3 regions of the Aestuariirhabdus sp. LZHN29 genome follow, and region 2 is predicted to be linked to each of the others. Evidence: predicted binding sites of a transcription regulator. Region 2 holds the regulator's gene; each other region holds the start of a gene.

Region 1 (7,019 bases), on a different contig from region 2:
GCGCCAAAATCCTCTTCGGCGAAATAGGCTGCGGCGCGGTCGCGCTCCATAATGCTCATGCCTTCGTGGAATACCGCAGAGGGAATGCCCGAGCGAACACGCAACGCTTCGTCGAGTTCCAGTGCTGTTTCCGCCTGGGAGCAGATAACCAGCACTTTCTGTTTGAGGTGTTTTAGCAGCACCATCAGCCACTCTACGCGCGGGTCGAAACGCCACCATGGATCGCTCTCCTCGCTGGAAACATGCAGCTGATAAGCGCGTTCGGGGTAAAGCTGATTGTTAATCGATGAAGCGCCTTGCAGGGCAAGGGTATAGAGTTCCGGTAGCTCCAGTGGGTAATCCTGTACAACCCGGCCAGGAAAGCCTTGAATGGCGGCGCGAGTATTACGAAACAGTACCCGGCTGGTGCCGTGGCGGTCCAACAGTTGGCGTATCAGCTGTGCCCGCGCCAACTCCCGCTCCGCGCTGGAGGTCGCTGCATCGGCGTCTGCCAAGCGTTGCTGGTTATCGGGGTCATTCAGTAGTTTCCCTAGTGTCTGCAGGGTTGCACAGGGGAGTGGTTGCTCACTTAGCAGGTGCAGGACGGCATCGGCTACCGGGCGGTACCGGGCCTCTTCGTCTAGGAACTGTTCGAGCCCAGGGTAGCGGTCAGGATCGAGTAAGCGCAAGCGGGCAAAGTGACTCGCTTTGCCGAGCTGCTCAGGCGTCGCGGTAAGCAGCAAGACCGATGGCGTCTGCTGGGCGAGCCGCTCCACCAGAAGGTACTCTTGGCTTGGGTTCTGGGCTTGCCATTGCAAGTGATGGGCTTCATCGACCACCAGCAGATCCCAGCCCGCATCGATCAGTTGGCTTTGCAGGGGGCCGGGCTCTGACGCCAGTTGTGTCGAGCAGATCACCAGCTGCTCGCTTTCGAAAGGGTTCTCCTCACTCATCTCTTCGCAGCGAGCTCGGTCAAACAGGCTGAAGTGAAGGTTGAAACGGCGCAGCATCTCTACCAGCCACTGGTGCTGTAAGGTTTCCGGTACCAGTACCAGTACGCGGCGGGCTTCACCGGTCAAAAGTTGATGGTAAAGAATCATCCCCGCTTCGATGGTTTTCCCCAGACCAACCTCATCGGCTAGAAGTACCCGGGGAGCATGTCGTGTTGATACTTCGCGGGCAATATGTAGCTGGTGAGGGATAAGATTGGTGCGCGCCCCGCATAGTCCCAGTAGCGGCGAGCGCAGGGTGCGGTTGTAATGGGTGAGTGTACGATAGCGCAGTGCAAACTGATTGAGCTGGTCGACCTGCCCGGCGAGCAGGCGTTCGCGAGGCTTGTTGAACTGAATGAAGTTATCAAGGCAGGACTCAGGCAAGCTTTGTTTCTGGCCCTCATCGTCAACGCCGATGTAGGTAATCAAGCCCTCTTTGGAGGTGACCTCGGTGACCTGCAGAATCCAGCCTTCATGGCTCTTGACGCTGTCACCGGCTGCAAATTCGACTCGATGCAGCGGGTGATTGTGTCGAGCGTAGGCGCGGGTTTCACCACTGCCTGGATAGAGTACGGTGATCAGTCGATGATCCAGGGTGAGAATAGTGCCCAGCCCAAGGTCATTTTCAGCCTCGCTGATCCACCGCTGCCCAGGAACAAAATCGATCATACAGCCACCACCCTCGGTCAAAAAAAGGCGCTATGGTAATGGAAAGATAGGGAATAACAAGGAGTATTGTAGCAAGGGAGTGACCCGCAGGCTTTTAAAGTGATCCCGAGGAGTAATAAAGCGCAAGGGTGCAGCGCCACCCCCGGGGGATGGGGGGTTAGGGGCAGCGCTGCAAAAACAGGAAAGAGGTGGGATTATTCGCTGGCAGGGGCGCTGCCGATATCAAGAATCAGCTCGGGTTTGCCCTTCAAGGCCTGGGAGAAAACCTCTTTATTTCCAGCAATAAGCAGACCGATCTCCTCCGCCAGGGACTCATCCAGTTGACTGAACTGCGCCTCTAGCAGCGAAGTGATGTTCGCAGCCAGTTCCAGCATTTTGTCGTGCTCTTCAGCGCTTTTTTTGTCGGCGAACATACTTCCGTCCCTATCGCATTGCCACATTGGGATAACAGCCATCGTATACCTCGTTTGGTCATCACAGCTTTAGTGATTAGTTTTTGATACTGTATATATCAACAGTATATTTGTCCAGCCCAATTTGTTCTTGCTAGGCTACACAGTGTTGGACGAGTCTGTGTTTACGAGGCTTCCGAGAGTCGGCGGGGTAAAATGATGGTTAAGGAGCAGGAGTCGGTGATCAGTCCCGAAGAGTTGCCGTGCAATGCCCGTGCAACAACCATTCCCCTGGTGGATGGGACCCTGCAGTGGTACCCGACCTTTTTATCCGCGGAGGTAGCCGATACCCTGTTGCGGACGTTTGAGAGCAAGGTCACCTGGCGGCAGGACTTCTTGCAGATGGGGGCTCGACACATCACTATCCCACGCCTGCAAGCCTGGTATGGTGATCAGGGGTATCGCTATTCGGGGTTGTGGCTGGAACCGGCACCCTTTTTAGGCGAGCACCATGTTCTGTTGAAGATTTTGCGCGAATCCTTGGGGCTGCGCATCAACTCAGTGTTGATGAATCTCTATAGAGATGGCAATGACAGTGTCGGGTGGCACGCAGACGATGAATCAGTACTGGGGGAAAATCCCTGCATCGCATCGCTGAGCCTGGGGGGGACACGTCGGTTCCACCTGCGCCACCGCCAGGATTCCCGGCAGAGGCTGTCGCTGGAACTAAGTCATGGCTCGTTGCTGGTGATGTCGGGCCCCATTCAGCACTGCTGGCGTCACCAGATCCCCAAGACCCGGCGCCCCGTAGCGCCGAGGATCAACCTGACTTTCCGCTATCTTCACCCCGATAGAGTTTGAGATAGGTCAACTTATTCGTTATGTCTGATGGTTCAGTGTATGGAAATTGATCGGTGTCAATTCTGCATGGCTTGGCCGGTGGTAGCCTCGTTAGCAATTCAAGGTTATTACAGGGAGTGACAACCATGTTTTTAGATGAAGTAGTGTTGGCTGGGTTACTAACCGTTGGTTTGATGATCTCATTTTTTGCCGGGCTCTATTACTTCCTTCGTAAAGACATGGATAAGCATCCATAGCATTGTCGCTTGCCTGCACCGAATAAGGCGGAATCAGAAGTCCTGTGGGTTGTCAGGTTCTCACAGGGTCTCTGGTTCCGCCTTACCTTTTTTGAAGCGCTTTCCGGGGTCTCTTCCTGGATTTGCTCTTATTCGACATCCTCTCCCCCGATACGCCCCGTGCGACCTTGTATAGGGCTGCATAGTATAGGGCTGCAAAGCTGTGGTTTGTCACGGGTCTACCAAGTTCCACGGTTGTTGCTGCCCTATTCAGCGGATCAATAGTCGTTGTGATTCGGCCCTCGGTTGGGAAATGATATCGGCCAAGTCAGTTATCTAACGGGGACACTATGAGTAAACGAGTAATGATTACCGGCGCCGGCAGTGGCTTGGGTCGAGAGTTGGCCTATTGCTATGCGCGTCAGGGGTGCAGGGTGGCACTGGCCGATCTCAATGATGAGGGGTGCCAGCAAACGGCCCTTCAGGTTACTGAACTCGGTGGCGTCGCAGAGGTTTTTCACTGCGATGTGCGCCGACCAGAACAGTTGCAGCAGATATCGGACACCCTGGAGGCCAAGTGGGGTGGGGTGGATTTATTGATCAACAACGCAGGCGTAGCCGGAGGTGGTGCCTTCGCTGACCTGAGTGACGATGAGTGGGACTGGATGCTGGGCATCAACCTTAAAGGCGTGATCAATGGGTGCCGGATTTTTCTCCCAGGTCTGCAAAAAAACCGGGGGCAGATCTGTAATATCGCATCGATGGCCGGGTTGCTCGGCGCGCCGGGTATGAGCCATTACAATGTGGCCAAGGCTGGGGTAGTTGCGCTGTCAGAAAGCCTGCAGGCAGAACTTGCCCCTCAAGGGTTAGCCGTTAGCGTGGTGTGCCCCTCATTTTTCCAAACCAATTTGCTGGACTCCTATCGCGGTAGCTCTGAAACACTCAAAACCAACGTGGCGAAGTTGTTGGCCGGATCGCCCATTAGCGCTGAAGAGGTCGCGCAACGCATTGTTGAAGGGGTGGATGCCGGTCAATTTATGATTCTTCCCCACGATGAAGGGGCTCTAGCCTGGGAGTTCAAACGCAAGGATCCGGAAGGGCACCGGCTGATGATGGAACAGCTGGCCATTAAAATGGCAGAGAAGGGGATGTAATCCCTTTTTTCGAGGGGGTGATGCCTGGGCTCGATTTCGTTTACTATCCCATTACCTGATCGATACTGACACGGTTAAACCCCCTTATGGATATGCTCGAACAAGTTCGCCAACAGCTACACGCCACCTTTGCACCTTCGTATCTCGAAGTGCTTAACGAAAGCCATATGCACCGGGTTGAACCGGGCTCCCAAAGTCATTTTAAGGCGGTTGTGGTCAGCGATGCCTTTGAGGGTGTACGCACCCTCAAGCGCCATCAGCAGATTTACGCAGCGCTCGCACAGGAGATGCCACTGATTCATGCGCTGGCGCTTCACACCTATACGCCGGGTGAGTGGGCTTTGCGCGAAGAGGCCCCTAAAACGCCTAACTGCCTCGGTGGAGAGTAGGTATGCACCTGTACTACTTTTTTGACCCGATGTGTTCCTGGTGCTGGGGGTTTGCGCCTCAGTTTTCCCGCCTGCACAAGGATTATAGCGAGCAGATACCCATATCCATGGTTGTGGGCGGGTTGCGCAGTGAAAGCCAGCCCATGACGGATGAGCAACGCGCGACCATCCGGGGCTATTGGCAGCGGGTACAGGAAGCGAGTGGTCAGCCCTTTGATTTTGAAAATGGACTGCCCGCAGGCTTTGTTTACGATACCGAACCGGCGTGCCGGGCTGCAGTTGTTGTCCGTGAACTCGATGCATCGCGGGAGCTTTTGTTTGTCGAGTCGATGCAGCGGGCTTTTTACCAAAAAGCTCAGGATATTACCGATAGTGCCGTTGTTGAACGCCTGGCGGTTGAGGCGGGGGTGGATGGTGCGCGTTTTGCTGAGGCGTTGGCCAGTGACGCGATGCGGGCACGGACACGGGCCGATTACGAGTTATCAGCGAGTCTCGGTATACAGGGGTTTCCAACGCTGGCGCTGAAGCGTGATCAGCAGTGGATCGGGATCAGTCAGGGGTATCTGCCATGGGACTCTTTGCAGACGAGGATGGAGGCAGCCCTGGCTCAGTCGTAGTGGGCTCAGCCCTGGTTTTCATGCGCAATAGATAGAGGCTTACACCACAGGCGATCGCGAGGAGCATCAGTCTCAGGGGCCAGTTTTGCATCAGCGCGGCGCTGATCAGAATCGTTCCCCACATCAGACAGAGAGTGTAGGTACGCGCCCTGGCAGGGATACCTTCGCCATCGAGATAGTAGCTAATGTAGTTTCCCAGTCGTGGGTGTTGCAGCAGCCATAGATAGAAATGTTCCGAACTGCGCAGAAAACAGGCGGCGGCTAGCAGGAGAAACGGTGTGGTAGGGAGCACTGGAAGAAAGATACCTGCGACCCCCAGCACAACCGCTAACCAGCCACAGCCGAACAGCAGCCAGCGCAGGATGAGGTTATTAACCGGTTTAAATGGATGTGGACTCATGGTTTCATACTACAACCCGGTAGCGGGCGTGCATAGATCGATATCCGTTCCAATCATAGAGCAGTGAGGAGCTAGTTGTGGGCAGTACTTCAGAGCAGTTTCCCGTGGAGATAGAGCAAAACGTAGTGTGGGGGGATATGGATGCCTTTCAGCACGTTAATAATCGGGTCTATTTCCGTTATTTCGAAGATGCCCGTATGGCCTATTTCGAGCGGGCAGGGGTGATGGAAACCATGGCCAGCAGTGGCAAGGGGCCTATTCTGGGGTCTACCCAGTGCAAGTATCGAGCGCCGCTCACCTACCCCGATAGCATTCGGATCAGCACGCGTATCGAGTCTATTTCGGCGGATCGGTTCGTGATGCGTTATCGGGTCTGGAGCGAAGAGCTGGATTGTGTTGCTGCCGAGGGAGAGGGCACGATCGTCTATTTTGATTATCAGGCGGGAGGCAAGTGTTCGCTTCCGCAGAGCGTTCGGCAGGCACTGATGGATATAGAGGCGTCGGTTGGGAGTTGTCCGGAGGTGCTCGGCTAGTGGATATCCGAACCCGATACCTTGTCGCCGCCAGCGCTGATGTGGATCTTATCGCCGAAAATCCTCACCAGCCGGAGCGCTGGCCGGGTTTTGCCTGCATGAATCTTGACCTGGAGAAACTGGTCGACCTGTTGGCGTTGAGCCTGGGCCAGCCCTTGAACGGGGAGTTGATCCAGTCGTTTGAAGTGCTGAACCAGGCCAGTGTACATGGCCCCTGGCTGATTCGGCTGCCGGGAGCCTTGTGCTCTGCACTGGTGGGTCTCGATGACGCAGCTCGGGGGGCTCTGGCACTACAGTGGTCAGGTGCGGACTCCTTTAAAGGAGCACCTTGGAGTAGTGATGATCTGCGTACCGCATTAAAGCATCTTGGGGCGCTGGCGCAGCTGGCTCAGGAGCGGAATGAAAATGTGCTGCTTTATCAGGGATTCGATGGCGAGCCTGTTGTTGTGGGCTGATAAAGGACTTTACTGGAGATCCAGAGTGTGAAAATGGAATTGATGAGGGGCAGGGATGAATAAGTGGGTGGTATTTCCCCGCTACGGGTTTGGCTCCTTGTTGGCAGGGATGGTGCTTATTTTAACGGTGGCGTCGTTCTCTGGCAGCAGTTTTGAGGAACGCTTGCTGGAGCGTATAAGTATAAGCTTGTTGTTGATCGCGTCGGTCTACCTGCTGAGTCGTAAGCGGCACATGCTGGTTTTAGCCGCGCTGTTTTCGATACCGACTCTGGTGACTAACTGGGCAGCCGTTGTCTATTCGCACTCCTGGCTACAGTTGGCAGACCACGTCACAAACGTGATTTTTTTTGGCTATGTGACCTG
Region 2 (7,019 bases):
TGGTAGTGAATACGGCGCCGAATACCTCCCCGAGGCAGCCATTCGATACAGCAGCAAAGAGGGTGCACAGGAAGCCCACGAGGCTATCCGTCCGTCGTCCGTGACGACCCATTCTGGCATGTTGGCCGGCATGGAATCTGATGCGGTCAGGCTCTACGACTTGATTTGGCGCCAGTTCGTTGCTTGTCAGGCTAACCCAGCGCGCTACCTCAGCACCAGTGTTGTGGTTGAAGCCGCGGGGTTTGAGCTTCGTACCAAAGGCCGGGTACTGCTTTTCGATGGGTACACTCGTATCCTGCCACCGGGTGGCAAGAAGGGGGAGGATGTGATTCTTCCCAAACTTACCCAGGGCGAGGCCGTTTCACTGGTTAAGCTCAACCCGCTGCAACATTACACCAAACCTCCTGCTCGCTTTAGCGAGGCGGCACTGGTACGGGAGTTGGAAAAGCGAGGCATTGGCCGTCCGTCCACCTATGCTGCGATTATTTCCACCATTCAGGATAGGGGGTACGCTTCCATCAAGCAGAAGCGTTTTTATGCTGAGAAAATGGGCGATATCGTTACGGACCGGCTCACAGAATCCTTCAGTGATCTTCTTGACTACGGCTTCACTGCGCGTATGGAGGAGGAGTTGGATGAGGTTGCGACCGGTAGATTTGATTGGAAGGCGCTGCTGAATGCCTTTTATCAAGGGTTCAGCGAACGCCTTGTGGATGCTGAGAAAGATGAGCATGGTATGCGTGCTAACCTGCCTACCCCTACGGATATCCCCTGCAGTGATTGCGGTCGCCCCATGCAGATACGCACGGCTAGCACTGGGGTATTTATGGGCTGCTCGGGTTATGCACTTCCTCCTAAAGAGCGGTGCAAGAATACGGTTAACCTGATTCCTGGTGAAGAGGCGATTGCCCTCGATGATGATGAGGCTGAAACCAAGGCGCTACGGGCAAAACACCGCTGTGGAATCTGCGGTACAGCGATGGAAAGCTACCTGATTGACGAGGGCCGGAAAATTCACGTCTGTGGTAATAATCCGGACTGCTCGGGTTATGAGGTAGAAAAGGGACAATTCAAGATAAAGGGCTATGAAGGGCCTGTTATCGAATGTGACAAGTGCAGCGCACAGATGCAGCTAAAAACCGGGCGCTTTGGAAAATACTTTGGATGCTCGAACTCCGAGTGCAAGAACACCCGCAAGCTACTAAGGAGTGGGGAAGCTGCACCGCCCAAGATGGATCCAATTCCAATGCCGGAGCTGGTCTGCGAAAAGGTAGAGGATACCTACATTCTACGCGATGGTGCTGCGGGCCTGTTTTTGGCCGCCAGTCAGTTTCCCAAGAACCGGGAGACCAGAGCTCCGCTAGTGGTAGAGCTAATTCCCCATCAGGCTGCACTTGACCCTAAATATGGCTTCCTGCTTGATGCTCCGCGACAAGACCCCGACGGCAATGCCGCAATCATACGATACAGCCGAAAAACCAAGGAGCAGTATGTGATGAGTGAGGTGGACGGCAAGGCCTCTGGATGGAAGGCATTACATAAGGATGGGGCCTGGGTCGAAGAGGGTACACCGCGCAAGAAAAAAGCGTGAGGGACTCGAAACTGGTTACAGGGCGCTCCCTACATCAGGCTTGGCTTCTATTGGATCAGTGGGCCTCGCTGGAGACTGCGAAAGGGGAGCCCCTCTATGACGCCTATGCAGAGGCGGTGCTGCTTTTGCTGGGCGCCGCCTACAGATCCCTGTACATGGAGTTGGCAGCAGCCTGTGGTTACACCGGGGGCGCGGCAACGCTCAGCTCTGTGTGTGAAGCCCTTGCTATACAGGGTACGGTAAGCCCGGAACTGGCGGAGTTGCAGCGAATGGAAAAGAGTTCCAGCTACTGGCTGCACGCCATGCTCAATGCGCGGGTTCGATACGATGCTGACATTGCCGTTGACGCAATTGCCTTCGGGGGAGGGATCGATCCTGTGCAATGTGACAGCTGGTACCGCCAACTCCATGAGTTGACGCTCCGACTGCGGGAAGCTTCCGCACAATGGTAGCGGACTCGCTGTAGTGGTTGCGGGTGAAAGGTGGTAGCATACACGCCCCCTAACGCGAGAGTTGTAACCATGCCCGCATCCTATCTTGAAATAGTTGAGCTACCTACTGGTGAAATCGTACTGCAGCGCTCAGATGAGGAGGAGCCTTTGGTGACGATCGATTTTTCGGAAGAGGCCAAGCTGTTCCTGCAAGAGGGCCATGTAGAGGTCGCTAAAGCCATGATCAACGCAGGTATTGCCGTTGTAGGCAGCATGGCCGAAGGTTCGCCCTCCCTTGAGGCATCCCAGACGGTTCATTGAGTCCGCTGTGTGCACCGCTCTCCCGGTAAGCAGGTGAACATCTTTTCTCACTGCCTCGACTGCCACTGAGCGAGGCAACCCAAGGTCCGCTTAGCGGCGGATAACCCCTACACTTAGCCCCTCAATTTCAAAGTAGTCCTGTGTCAGGTCAACCTCAATCGGTTGAAATTCGTCGTTCTCTGGAAACAGGGTGACTCGATTACGGTTTTTATGAAATCGTTTTACCGTCACTTCGTCATCGATTCGAGCAACAACTATCTGCCCGTTACGCACGCTCTGGGTTTTGTGGACCGCCAGCAAATCACCATCCATGATCCCTATGTCGCGCATACTTTCGCCTTTAACGCGTAACAGGTAGTCAGCGGCAGGGTTAAAAAAATTCGACTTTAAGGGGCAGTGCTCCTCGATATGCTCAATCGCAAGGATGGGGCTACCGGCGGCAACCTGCCCTATAACTGGAAGCCCCTCCTCCTCCACAGGCCCTGGTATGCGGATCCCTCTGGAGGCACCGGGAATTATCTCGATTGCCTGCTTGCGGGCAAGCGCTTTCAGGTGTTCTTCCGCTGCGTTGGGCGATCGAAACCCAAGTTCGCGCGCAATCTCTGCCCGGGTTGGCGGGAACCCGCTCTCCTCAAGGTAGGATTTTATAAACGCCAGTATTTCAGCCTGTCGTGCAGTTAGTTTTTGCATGTACCTACCTTCGCATCTGTGATTTTATACAGTTACTGGCATTATATACAGTTTTTGTCTGCTGGCAAACAACGGTAACTGCTGCACACTCCAGGTTACCCGTTAACCCCCCGAAAACGTTGACATTTCATACCGGCAAACGTATGTTTGAAACGAACGTACATTCATTAACCATGGCTCAAGAATAATAACGATGGCTCAATCCAAAACCGTAGTTCGAATATTGGATGCAGCAGAGCAGCTGTTCGCAGAAAAAGGATTCGCGGAGACTTCACTTCGCACAATTACAGGGCAGGCGGGTGTTAACCTGGCCGCGGTGAATTATCACTTTGGTTCAAAAAAAGCGCTTATACAGGCTGTGTTCTCCCGCTTCCTCGATCCATTTTGCGAACTCCTTGATGCCGAGCTGACTCGGCTTGAGGAGGAGGGCGACACCTCACACGATGTCGACGCTTGCCTTAAGTTGTTGATGGATACCGCCCTGAGGGTCGAGTCTCGTTCGGACAATGATCTTTCCGTATTTATGCGCCTATTGGGGTTGGCTTTTTCCCAGTCTCAAGGGCATTTGCGCCGTTATATGCGTGATACCTATTCCCGTGTTTTTGTTCGTTACATGAAGCTGCTGACCGCGTCCTGTCCGAACCTGGAGCCGGCGGAGCTCTATTGGAGATTTAATTTTATGCTGGGCAGCTTGGCATTTACGATGTCAGGATTTGACGCCATGCAAGCTATCGCTGTGCGAGACTACGATGACCGGTCTACAGTCGCCGCTATTCTTTACAGAATGGTTCCCTTTCTGGCGGCCGGTCTGCGTCATTAAGGTCGTGAGCCGGTTCCACTTGGGAAGGTTTTTAAGTACCCTGACGAGTTCCAGTTCGGGGGCTATCATTGACAATACATATCCTCATTAATCAGCAGCAGCTGCGCCATTCACGGGGCGGGCTGCCGACACTGACGGTGCCTATTTCAAGCGCTAGCAAGGGTGTTGGCCAGCTCAGCGGCAGTGAGCAGACTCCGTTAGGTGTGCATCGTATTAGAGCAAAAATAGGTACCGGGCTGCCTGAAGGTGCTGTGTTGGTGGGACGGCGGCCTACGGGTGAGGTCTACACTCCGGCGCTTGCCCGTCAGTTCCCCGGCCGAGACTGGATCCTCACACGAATACTTTGGTTGTGCGGTGATGAGAGGGGCTTCAACCGTCTCGGCGCGGTAGATTCCATGGCGCGGTATATTTATATTCACGGTACACCCGACACCGAACCCATGGGGGTACCCGCCTCCCATGGCTGCATTCGTCTGCGCAACAAGGATCTACTGGTGCTCTTTGAGCGCGTCCACGCGGGCGAAGAAGTCATCATTTCAGCCTGACTAGATAACTTTAAGGAGACTGGCGTTGGAGCAAAATCCCGGACCACTCATGCTCGATCTTGCGGGTGAAACCGTTACCCAGGCGGAGCGAGTACTGCTTAAACATCCGGTATGCGGCGGGGTCATACTCTTCTCGCGAAATTATCGCGACCGGGATCAGTTGACCGCCCTTACCCGTGATATTCGCGATACCAATCCATCGCTTCTGATTGCGGTCGATCATGAGGGGGGGCGGGTGCAGCGCTTTCGCGAGGGGTTCTCTGCCATTCCTGCGATGGCGAGTTTCGAGGCGCGTTTCCTGAAGAGTCCAGTAGAAACGCTCAAACTTATCGAGGACACCGGATGGTTGCTGGCCAGCGAATTGCTGGCCTGCGGTATCGACTTCAGCTTTGCTCCGGTTCTCGATCTCGATTTTAAACGCAGTGGCGTGATCGGTGATCGTGCTTTTTCGGCCAACCCCGAGCGTGTTGTTGAGCTTTCAGGGGCGCTCATTAAAGGGATGCATGCTGCCGGGATGAAATCTACAGGTAAGCATTTTCCGGGACATGGATGGGTCACGGCAGATTCCCATGTAGATATTCCAACGGATGAGCGGGATCTGGAGTCTATTCGCCAGCAGGATCTAAAGCCATTCGCCGCGCTGGCCAGAAAGGGGCTCGATGCGGTAATGCCTGCTCATGTCGTCTATGAGAAAATTGATGCTCTGCCCGCAGGTTTTTCTCCGTACTGGTTGCAGACGATCCTCAGGAGAGAGCTCGGTTTTGACGGCGTAATTTTTAGTGATGACCTCTCCATGGAGGGCGCGAGTATAGCCGGTGGATATCGCGAGCGGGCAGAACACGCCCTGGCAGCAGGGTGCGATATGGTGTTGGTGTGCAATAACCCCAAGGCTGCACGGGAGGTGCTGGAGTATCTTGAGACCAGGGATACCCCCGTAAGCACCCGCCTGCCAGAGCTAAGGGGGCGGTTGGTACCAATAAAGGATTTAGCGCGCCAGCAACGTACCGCAGCGGCATTAAAAAGTCTGGGGGAGGTAACCCATGGATGAACAGATGGTGGCCTTAAAGGCGTACATAACAGGGCTCGACTACTGGACTTACGAAGTGTTTTTGGTAGTAACCCTCACTCTGGTGGGCAACTATGTTGTGACCATCATTATGCGGCAACTGGCAAAACAGGCTGCGCGCAGCCGCAATCGTTGGGATGATGTGATTATCGGGGCTGCGCAGCGCCCCCTTGCGTTATTGATATGGGTGTTAGGGTTTTGCTGGGCAATTGACATTGCCCACAGTGGCTCCGGGGTGCACCTATTTGATGCAGTGGACTCTGTGCGAGATGTGCTGGTTGTTTGGCTGCTAGCCTGGTTTCTTGTGCGGCTGGTCCATGGCGGTGAGGAGGTGCTCGGTAAGGCCGGTGAAGAGGGTGTCGCCGCGGTGGATGAGACCTCACTGCAAGCCATAAGTAAATTATTGCGGGCATCAATCATCATTACGGCCAGTTTGGTGGCACTGCAAACCCTGGGTTACAGCATATCCGGAGTGCTTGCTTTTGGCGGTATTGGCGGAATCGCGGTGGGCTTCGCAGCCAAGGATATGCTCGCCAACTTTTTTGGTGGCCTTACCATTTACCTCGACCGCCCCTTTAAAGTGGGTGACTGGATTCGCTCCCCCGATAAGAATATAGAGGGGACGGTTGAGCATGTTGGCTGGCGACAAACGCGCATAAGAACCTTCGATAAGCGCCCCTTGTACGTACCCAATTCCACCTTTTCCAGCATTTCAGTAGAAAACCCTTCTCGTATGACGAACCGACGAATCTATGAAACCATTGGTTTGCGATACGATGATGGAGCTCGGGTCGAACCGATCCTCATTGCAGTGAAAGCTTTCCTGCAAAACCACCCCGAGATTGATACTAAGCAAACCCTGATGGTCAATTTCAATAGTTTTGGGGCTTCTTCACTCGATTTCTTCGTTTATGTCTTTACCAAAACCACTAACTGGACCCACTTTCATGAGGTTAAGCAGGAGGTTTTGTTAGGGATTATGAATATCATTGAGCAGCATGGTGCCGAGATTGCGTTCCCGACCCGCACCCTTCTCGCGCCTGACATTAGCTCGCTAATCGGGGCCGATATGAAGGGGCAAACAGAGTGAGTGTAACAGCAATAATTGGTGGTTCCGGTCTCTACGCGCTGGAGGGGCTTGAGGAGCGCAACGTTATTGAGGTAGATACTGTGTGGGGGGCGCCTTCGGCACCGCTGGTGACGGGTGTTCTTGAAGGTTCCCGGGTGATCTTTCTGGCCCGTCACGGAAACCCTCATCGCATCCCCCCTCATCGAGTTAACTATCGCGCCAACCTTCAAGCCCTAAAGGATGCCGGAGCCTCAAGAATCATTGCCATCAACGCCGTCGGCGGAATTCACCCACAGATGGGGCCCGAAGCCCTGGTCGTTGCCGATCAGATTATTGATTACAGCTGGGGCCGGGAGCACACCTTCCACGCGGACAACCTGGACGAAGTGGTGCATGTTGATTTCAGCTACCCCTATAGTGAACCCCTAAGGCAGCAACTGATCGCTGCGGCATCCCGCTGCTCGTTACCTTTGCTGGATCATGGGG
Region 3 (7,019 bases), on a different contig from region 2:
GTTCCTGCTGACTATCGTCACCGCCGTCAGCTTCCACAGTGTCCTCCATATCCCGCCGGTGTTCGGCATGATGACGGGACTAGCCTATCTCAAGCTGTTCGGCTTCTATCTCCAGAAAGCCGGTGATGGAGGGGTCGACCGAACCGATGTTCCCGGCGGCAACCGCGGCCCTCGTTTCGACATCTTCGCCAAGATCGCCCAGGCCGAGTGGGACACCCTGTTCTTCTTTTACGGTGTCATTCTGGCGGTCGGCGGCCTCGGCTTTATCGGCTATCTGGGCATGGCCTCGGAGTTTATCTACGGCGAGCTGGGGGCCACCACCGCCAATATTCTCGTTGGCATCATGTCCGCCATCGTCGATAACATCCCGGTGATGTTCGCCGTGCTGACCATGAACCCCGCGATGTCTGATACACAGTGGCTGCTGGTTACCATGACCGCCGGTGTAGGCGGTAGCCTGCTGTCGATAGGCTCCGCGGCCGGGGTGGCGCTGATGGGACAAGCGCGGGGGCACTACACCTTCTTCGGCCACCTCAAGTGGACACCGGTGATTGCCCTCGGTTACGCCGCAAGTATCTATACCCATTTTCTGATTAACGGCTAACCAACCCGGGTAGCGACCCTCTTTTCCTCCTCCTGCAGAGCCGCAGCCTGCAGGAGGAGGAACCTTCTTGAGCCCATGGGGGCAACTGCCTACAATGTGCGCCCCACTCCAACGATCCGGGCCCCAGCATGAGCACCATCGGCACCCTTACCGAATTTCTCGAGCAGAGCGATATCCGCCTGCAGGTATTTGATATGGGACGGCGCATCCGCAAGCTACCACGCCAGCAGTTACTGGATTTCGAGCGGGGCACTACCCCCTATCCCTACCCATTCCTGCAACAGGCCTGGCTGGGTTTCCTGTTGAGCGATCAGCGTCAGGGGGCGGTACCGGTGATCTGGTTTCTTAAATTTCCCCTCGATCGCGAAGGCAAGCTAATGAGTGCCAGTCGCGACGATTTTCTGCTGCGCATTATCAAGAGCGTGGGGGAAAAACTCGAACTCGGCAGCGTCGACCCGACGGTGGATGCCCTCAAGGAGACCCCCTACGCCTTCAAACCCGAGCAGGAGCGCATGGCCTGCTTCCACGCTCGCGCCTCGCGACTATTGGGACGGCAACCCTCGGCATTCTATACACCAGCCCATGACTATTTTGCCAAAACAGACCACGACCAATGGCAATCGCTGGGGCTGCAAGGGATCGCCGACCTCTGTGCCCGCCTGGAACACGACGACAATGCCCGCCACCTGCGCCGGGCGGTACCGGCGTTACCACCGGTACCACTGGAGATGCTCTGCTGCTGCCTGGAAAACGAAGCGATCGATCATTCACTCACCGAGGTGATCGCGCAAAGGGCGATTGCCTTAATTGACGAAAACGCCGCCGAGGGTCTCCTGGCCGCCCTGCTCAGGGGAATCTCCCACAGCAAGGCCCCCGCTATCCGCCAGCGCCTGATCGACCAGTTATTGGAAAGTCCGCTCGCCAATAGCGCCGAAATTCTTGCGGCCATCGCCAGCCGCTGCTGGGAAGACCTGGAAGACCCCTTGCGGCTACAACGGTTTCTCGAACAGTTGGCCATCACCCCAGCCGGTAACAAATGTTTTAATCGCGTACTGCTCGACCTGTTGCTGCTGCCCGATATGGCCCCGCGTATAATGGCGCAGTTTCGCAACCCCGAGCGCTCGGACTCATTGGGCAACGCGATTGGTGCATTTCTCAGCCTTGGGTCGCAGGCAAAACCGAACGATGCCCTGCATTGAGTACCCCATTATCCTCAACCTGAAGGAGCCGCCCACGGGCGCCTAAAACAGGCTCATCTGTTCGAGGGCATGCTCCTGCTGCAGGTCGCGCAGGCGCACCCCAACCCCCAGCAACCGCACTGGGCGCGCGCCGCGCTGCCAGGCCTGGCTCATCAGCGGCGCGTAGTGGTGTTCCTGCAACCACTGCTCGCGACCACCACTGATGAGGGTCTCGAGGGTGGTCTGGGTGAAATCGGAAAACTTCACCTTCACGAAACGCTTGCTCAGGGCGTAACCCTCGCCAAGCTTCCCCTCCAGGCGCCGTTCGAGCTCGGCCAGCAACTCGGGCAACTTCCCCAGCACGCTCTCGAGGGAGGGCAGGTCTTCGTCAAATGTGTGCTCCACACTGAGGGACTTGCGCCGGCGACTGCTCTGTACGTGCCGTTCATCCACCCCTCTTGCGAGCTGATAGAGCCGTTCGCCAAAGCTGCCAAAATAGCCCACCAGGTTGAGTTGACTAAAGACCCTCAGCTCACCGCAGGTTTCAATGCCCAGCCGTTTGAGCTTTTTCGCGGTTACCTGCCCAACACCGTGCAAGCGCTTAACCGGTAACTGCTGCACGAACTCATCCACCTGCTCAGGCAGCACCACAAACAGACCATCGGGCTTGTTCCAATCACTGGCGACCTTGGCCAGAAACTTATTGGGAGCCACTCCCGCCGAGACCGTAATGCCGACCTGCTCCCGCACCCGCTGGCGAATCTGCTCTGCGATCAGGGTGGCACTGCCTTTTAATTGCGAGCACTCACTCACATCGAGGTACGCTTCATCGAGAGAGAGCGGCTCTATAAGATCGGTATAATCGGCAAAGATCGCCTGAATCTCCCGCGAGGCATCGCGATAGGCCTCCATGCGCGGGCGAATAAAGCGCAATGACGGGCAGAGTTTGCGGGCGGTTGCTGCCGCCATTGCCGAATGGATGCCATAGCGACGCGCTTCGTAATTACAGGTGGCCACAACGCCGCGGCGATCGGGGCTTCCCCCGACAGCTATAGGAATCCCCCGCAGGTCAGGATCATCACGCATCTCAATCGCGGCGTAAAAGCAGTCGCAATCGACATGAATTATCTTTCGTTGAGGGGGGTGGGACATCGGCCAAACACTACCTGGAGATCAGAATGGGACACCGCTCTCGTTATTTTCCGGTTTGGCACTGTATAAATCAACAGCTTAGCAATAAGCCGTAAGACGATATCCGTTGGCCCTACCCATCTGGTGATGCAACTGACCGGCAGCCATCGATTGTTTTCGGTGCCGCCTTTCCAGTACATTAGTACCAACAAAATGCCGTCGACCCACCATCACATTCGTTCAGCGGAGCCTGAACCCCGATCGTGCAGAAGGAGCCTGCCATGCCCACCCCCAGCGGTTCAACCTCGCCCCACCCGAAGGGGCTGCGATAGATGCATTTTCGACCCAAACCCTTAGGCTCTCTGTTGATCCTGATCGGCGTATTCCTTGCCCTTGACCTCACCGCCCTGATGGTCGATATCGGGTTATCCCGCCAGATCGAGCGCGATGCGGTTGCCATCAATATTGCAGGGCGCCAACGCATGCTGTCACAAAAGCTGTCAAAGGCTTCCCTGATGCTGGAACAGGGCGGCGATACCTCGACCCATGCTCTGGGCGAGATCAGGGAGGCGAGCGTACTGTTCGATCAAACCCTGCGCGCCTTCGCCGTCGGCGGCAGAACCCTGGGGGTGGATGGGCGACCCGTTAACTTACAACGCCTGGATGCCCCCCTTGATCGACAGTCCATAGAGCAGGCGCTCCTGCTCTGGACCCCCCTCAACCAACGAATAAGGCAGCTACTGGCCGCTGCAGACATTGCGGACACCACTTCCGCCATCGACCCACTACTGGTTATCAATACCCGAAAGACCGCCCTTGCACAGGATGATGCCCTGCTTGCAGAGATGAATCGCCTGACGCTTTCCCTCGAACAATCGGCTCTTAACAAGAGCCAGCGTATGCGCGATTTTCAAAGCCTGATCCTATTGTTGGCAATGGCCAACGCGCTGGTGATATTGCGCCTGGTGCTCGCTCACCTGAACCACAACCAGCTCAACCTGGCAATGCTCACCCGGGTCACCGACAACATTGACTCAAGCGTGTTTGTCACCTCGGCCAACGGCTCTATCATCAACTGCAACCGCACGGCTACAACCCTCTACCGATGCGACAAGGCTACCCTGGTGGGCCAAAAAATCGCCCGCCTGTTCATCGATCACGAAGCCACTCAGGGGGTGCGCCTTGATGGTTCGACCTTCGATGCCTCCCAGGTAACCCACGCCGTCGATATCAACGGCAGCGAGCACCGTATCGTCACCGTGCATGACATTTCACCCCACAAGGAGAAAGAGGCGACGCTCTCTCGCCTTGCCTATCACGACCCGCTCACCCAGCTGCCCAACCGTCTATTGATCCGCGACCGGCTGGAGCAGGAGATCCACCGCTCGCACCGATACGGATTGCGTTTCACCCTGATGTTTATCGATCTTGATGGTTTCAAGGCGATTAACGATCAACTGGGACACGACGCCGGGGACCTGCTGCTGCAGGAGGTTGCCCAACGCATGCAGGCCTGTTCCCGGGAAGCCGACACCTTGGGACGTTTTGCTGGCGACGAATTTGTTGCCATCTATACCGGTCTGGTCGAGGAGGATCAGGCGAGCCGGCTGGCCCAACAACTGATCAAGACAATCGCGGGTATCGCAACGATTTCGGGCCGGCCTATAGAGGTGGGCGCCAGTATCGGTGTTGCCATCTATCCACGCCACGGAACCAGCAGCGAGGCGCTAATGAAAGCGGCTGATAGCGCGATGTACGCGGCCAAAGCCGCGGGACGCAATCGCTACACCGAGGCCCTCGCTCCAGCGGAGCTTGAAATAGCCCTTTAGTCCGTACCCTAAGGCCCTCCATTAACTAAGTCATTTGACTCGCCACGAGGCGGCTGGCACTATCTCCCTGTTATAACAGGGACTTAGTCATGATTAGTAGCTATAAGATTATCGTTGCCGACGACCACCCGTTGTTTAGGACGGCACTGCAGCAAGCCGTCAATCAGGCGGTGGAGGCGGTAACCCTGCTAGAGGCTGAGTCCATCGAGTCGCTGCAGCAGGTACTGGAAGCCAACGCCGACACCGACCTGGTGTTACTCGACCTGCATATGCCCGGTGCCCACGGTTACTCCGGCCTCATCTACCTTCGCGGACAGTACCCGCAAATACCGGTGGTGATGGTATCGGCGACGGAGGATGGATACGTCATCAATCAGGCGATTGAGTACGGTGCCTCCGGTTTCATTCCCAAGTCCTCCTCCCAGCAAAGCATTGGCGAAGCGATTCAGACGGTTCTGGAGGGTGATGTATGGCAACCGGAGGGATCCATCGGATCTACTGCCGCACGCCGCGAAACCAAACAGGACCTGGCCGAGCGCATCGCCTCCCTGACCCCGCAGCAGTTCAAGGTACTGGGTATGCTCACCGAGGGTATGCTCAACAAGCAGATCGCCTACGACCTCAACGTGTCCGAGGCGACCATCAAAGCCCACGCCACCGCCATCTTCAAAAAACTGGGGGTGCGTAACCGCACTCAGGCTGTAATCGCCGTACAGCAGCTGGAGATCGAGCCCCCTCAACTCGGCAACGAAAACGACGCAGACACCGAATAGTCCGACATAGCGCCGTGGCTAACGGCGCTGAATACTACTCATCAGTGCCCGCAGCGCAGCCGGCTTGACCGGTTTTGCCAGATAGGCAACCCCCTCTTCCCGCGCCTCATCCTGTAACGCCTGGCGACCATCTGCAGTAATCAGTACCGCCGGCAGTGGCACCTCCATCGCGTGGCGCAAAGCAAGAATCGCCTCCAGCCCGGTCTTTCCATCATCGAGATGGTAATCCGCCAGCAGGATATCAAACTCAATACCGCTCTCCAGCAACGCCAACCCGCCGGCCAGATCACGGCTAACGAACACCTCGCACTGCCAGCGCTCCAACAGCGCCTTCATCCCTTCCAGTATGGTTTCTTCGTTGTCGATGCAGAGCACACGTCGTCCCTGCAGGGCATTGCCCGCCGCCGTGCGGGAGGGGAGATTAACGGCAACCTGGGCCGGGTCTCCGAGCGGCACCTCGACCGAAAACATGGACCCGCGGCCCTCTTTCGAGCGCACGGCCAGGGGATGATCCAGAATCTTGCTGATTCGATCGGCGATCGCAAGCCCCAGACCGACACCCTTCACCTCCTGAGTCGCGTGACTATCGAGGCGACGAAACTCCTGAAATATCTCGGTTAAGCGGCTTTGTGGAATACCCGGGCCATTGTCCCAGATCTCTATCCGCAGACGCTTTCCTGCCCGCCGGCAGCCCAGCACCACCCGCCCTTTCCTTGCGTAACGAAAGGCATTGGTCAAAAAGTTTTGTACGATGCGACGCAGCAGCTTCAGGTCACTGCGGACCACAGCCGAGCTGCCAACCATGGCGAACTGCATATTTGAATTCTCCGCCATGGCGGAAAACTCCACCGACAGCGCCGACAGCAGATCTGAAATGGGGAAATCACTAAACTGGGGCTGAAATCCACCGGCGTCCAGCTTTGAGATATCGAGCAGATCCGTCAACAGCTCTTCGGCCGCACGTAAAGAGCTGTCGATATTCTTCGCCATATCCTGATCGCTGCCCTCCCCCTGCTGCGATAACGAGGCGGCAAACAACCGCGCCGCGTTCAAGGGTTGCATCAGGTCGTGGCTGGCGGCGGCCAGGAAGCGGGTTTTACTCTGGGTCGCCGTCGCCGCGTCGGACATCGCACCAACGAGCTGGCGGTTTACCTCCGAGAGTTCACTGGTACGCTGTTCAACACGCTGCTCCAACTCCTCGTTGATATGCTTTAACTCGCGGGTCACCTTCCGATAAGGGGTGATATCGGTAAAACTGGTAACAAACCCGCCCCCGGGCATAGGGTTGCCCTGCATCTCCACCACCTGCCCGGAGGGCATCACCCGCTCGAAGCAGTGCGCCGTTCCCTGCCGCATGTAATTGACCCGTTTTTCTACATGGGACTCAATATCTCCCGCCCCGCAGAGCCCCCGCGATGCATTGTAGCGAATAATATCGGCGATCGGTCGCCCGACCCTCACCAGCCCTTCGGGGTAATTAAACATCTCCAGGTACCGTCGATTC

The links. Region 2 encodes LexA, which represses DNA repair genes until DNA is damaged. Its sites were predicted from a motif close to TACTGTNTANNTANACAGTA; they were not measured.
Region 1: the regulator LexA is predicted to act here: its motif matches at 2,141-2,160, upstream of ACP3PW_RS10130 (YebG family protein).
Region 3: the regulator LexA is predicted to act here: its motif matches at 2,994-3,013, upstream of dinB (DNA polymerase IV).

The regions. Positions count from the first base shown of each region.
Region 1 covers NZ_JBNIEU010000002.1:721,855-728,873, forward strand. The annotation lists gene rapA (RNA polymerase-associated protein RapA) at 1-1,640, opposite strand, end outside; gene ACP3PW_RS10130 (YebG family protein) at 1,835-2,095, opposite strand; gene ACP3PW_RS10135 (alpha-ketoglutarate-dependent dioxygenase AlkB family protein) at 2,249-2,893, shown strand; gene ccoM (cytochrome c oxidase subunit CcoM) at 3,019-3,129, shown strand; gene ACP3PW_RS10145 (SDR family oxidoreductase) at 3,459-4,262, shown strand; gene ACP3PW_RS10150 (BolA family protein) at 4,349-4,651, shown strand; gene ACP3PW_RS10155 (DsbA family protein) at 4,654-5,268, shown strand; gene ACP3PW_RS10160 (YbaN family protein) at 5,201-5,668, opposite strand; gene ACP3PW_RS10165 (acyl-CoA thioesterase) at 5,746-6,201, shown strand; gene ACP3PW_RS10170 (hypothetical protein) at 6,201-6,656, shown strand; gene ACP3PW_RS10175 (ion channel) at 6,712-7,019, shown strand, end outside.
Region 2 covers NZ_JBNIEU010000005.1:181,127-188,145, reverse strand. The annotation lists gene topA (type I DNA topoisomerase) at 1-1,591, shown strand, start outside; gene ACP3PW_RS16625 (DUF6586 family protein) at 1,588-2,043, shown strand; gene ACP3PW_RS16620 (hypothetical protein) at 2,113-2,343, shown strand; gene lexA (transcriptional repressor LexA) at 2,434-3,033, opposite strand; gene ACP3PW_RS16610 (TetR family transcriptional regulator) at 3,227-3,853, shown strand; gene ACP3PW_RS16605 (L,D-transpeptidase family protein) at 3,922-4,398, shown strand; gene nagZ (beta-N-acetylhexosaminidase) at 4,424-5,446, shown strand; gene ACP3PW_RS16595 (mechanosensitive ion channel family protein) at 5,439-6,554, shown strand; gene ACP3PW_RS16590 (S-methyl-5'-thioinosine phosphorylase) at 6,551-7,019, shown strand, end outside.
Region 3 covers NZ_JBNIEU010000002.1:527,866-534,884, reverse strand. The annotation lists gene nhaD (sodium:proton antiporter NhaD) at 1-604, shown strand, start outside; gene ACP3PW_RS09125 (DUF3549 family protein) at 733-1,803, shown strand; gene dinB (DNA polymerase IV) at 1,846-2,934, opposite strand; gene ACP3PW_RS09115 (diguanylate cyclase domain-containing protein) at 3,246-4,742, shown strand; gene ACP3PW_RS09110 (response regulator) at 4,832-5,515, shown strand; gene ACP3PW_RS09105 (PAS domain-containing hybrid sensor histidine kinase/response regulator) at 5,534-7,019, opposite strand, start outside.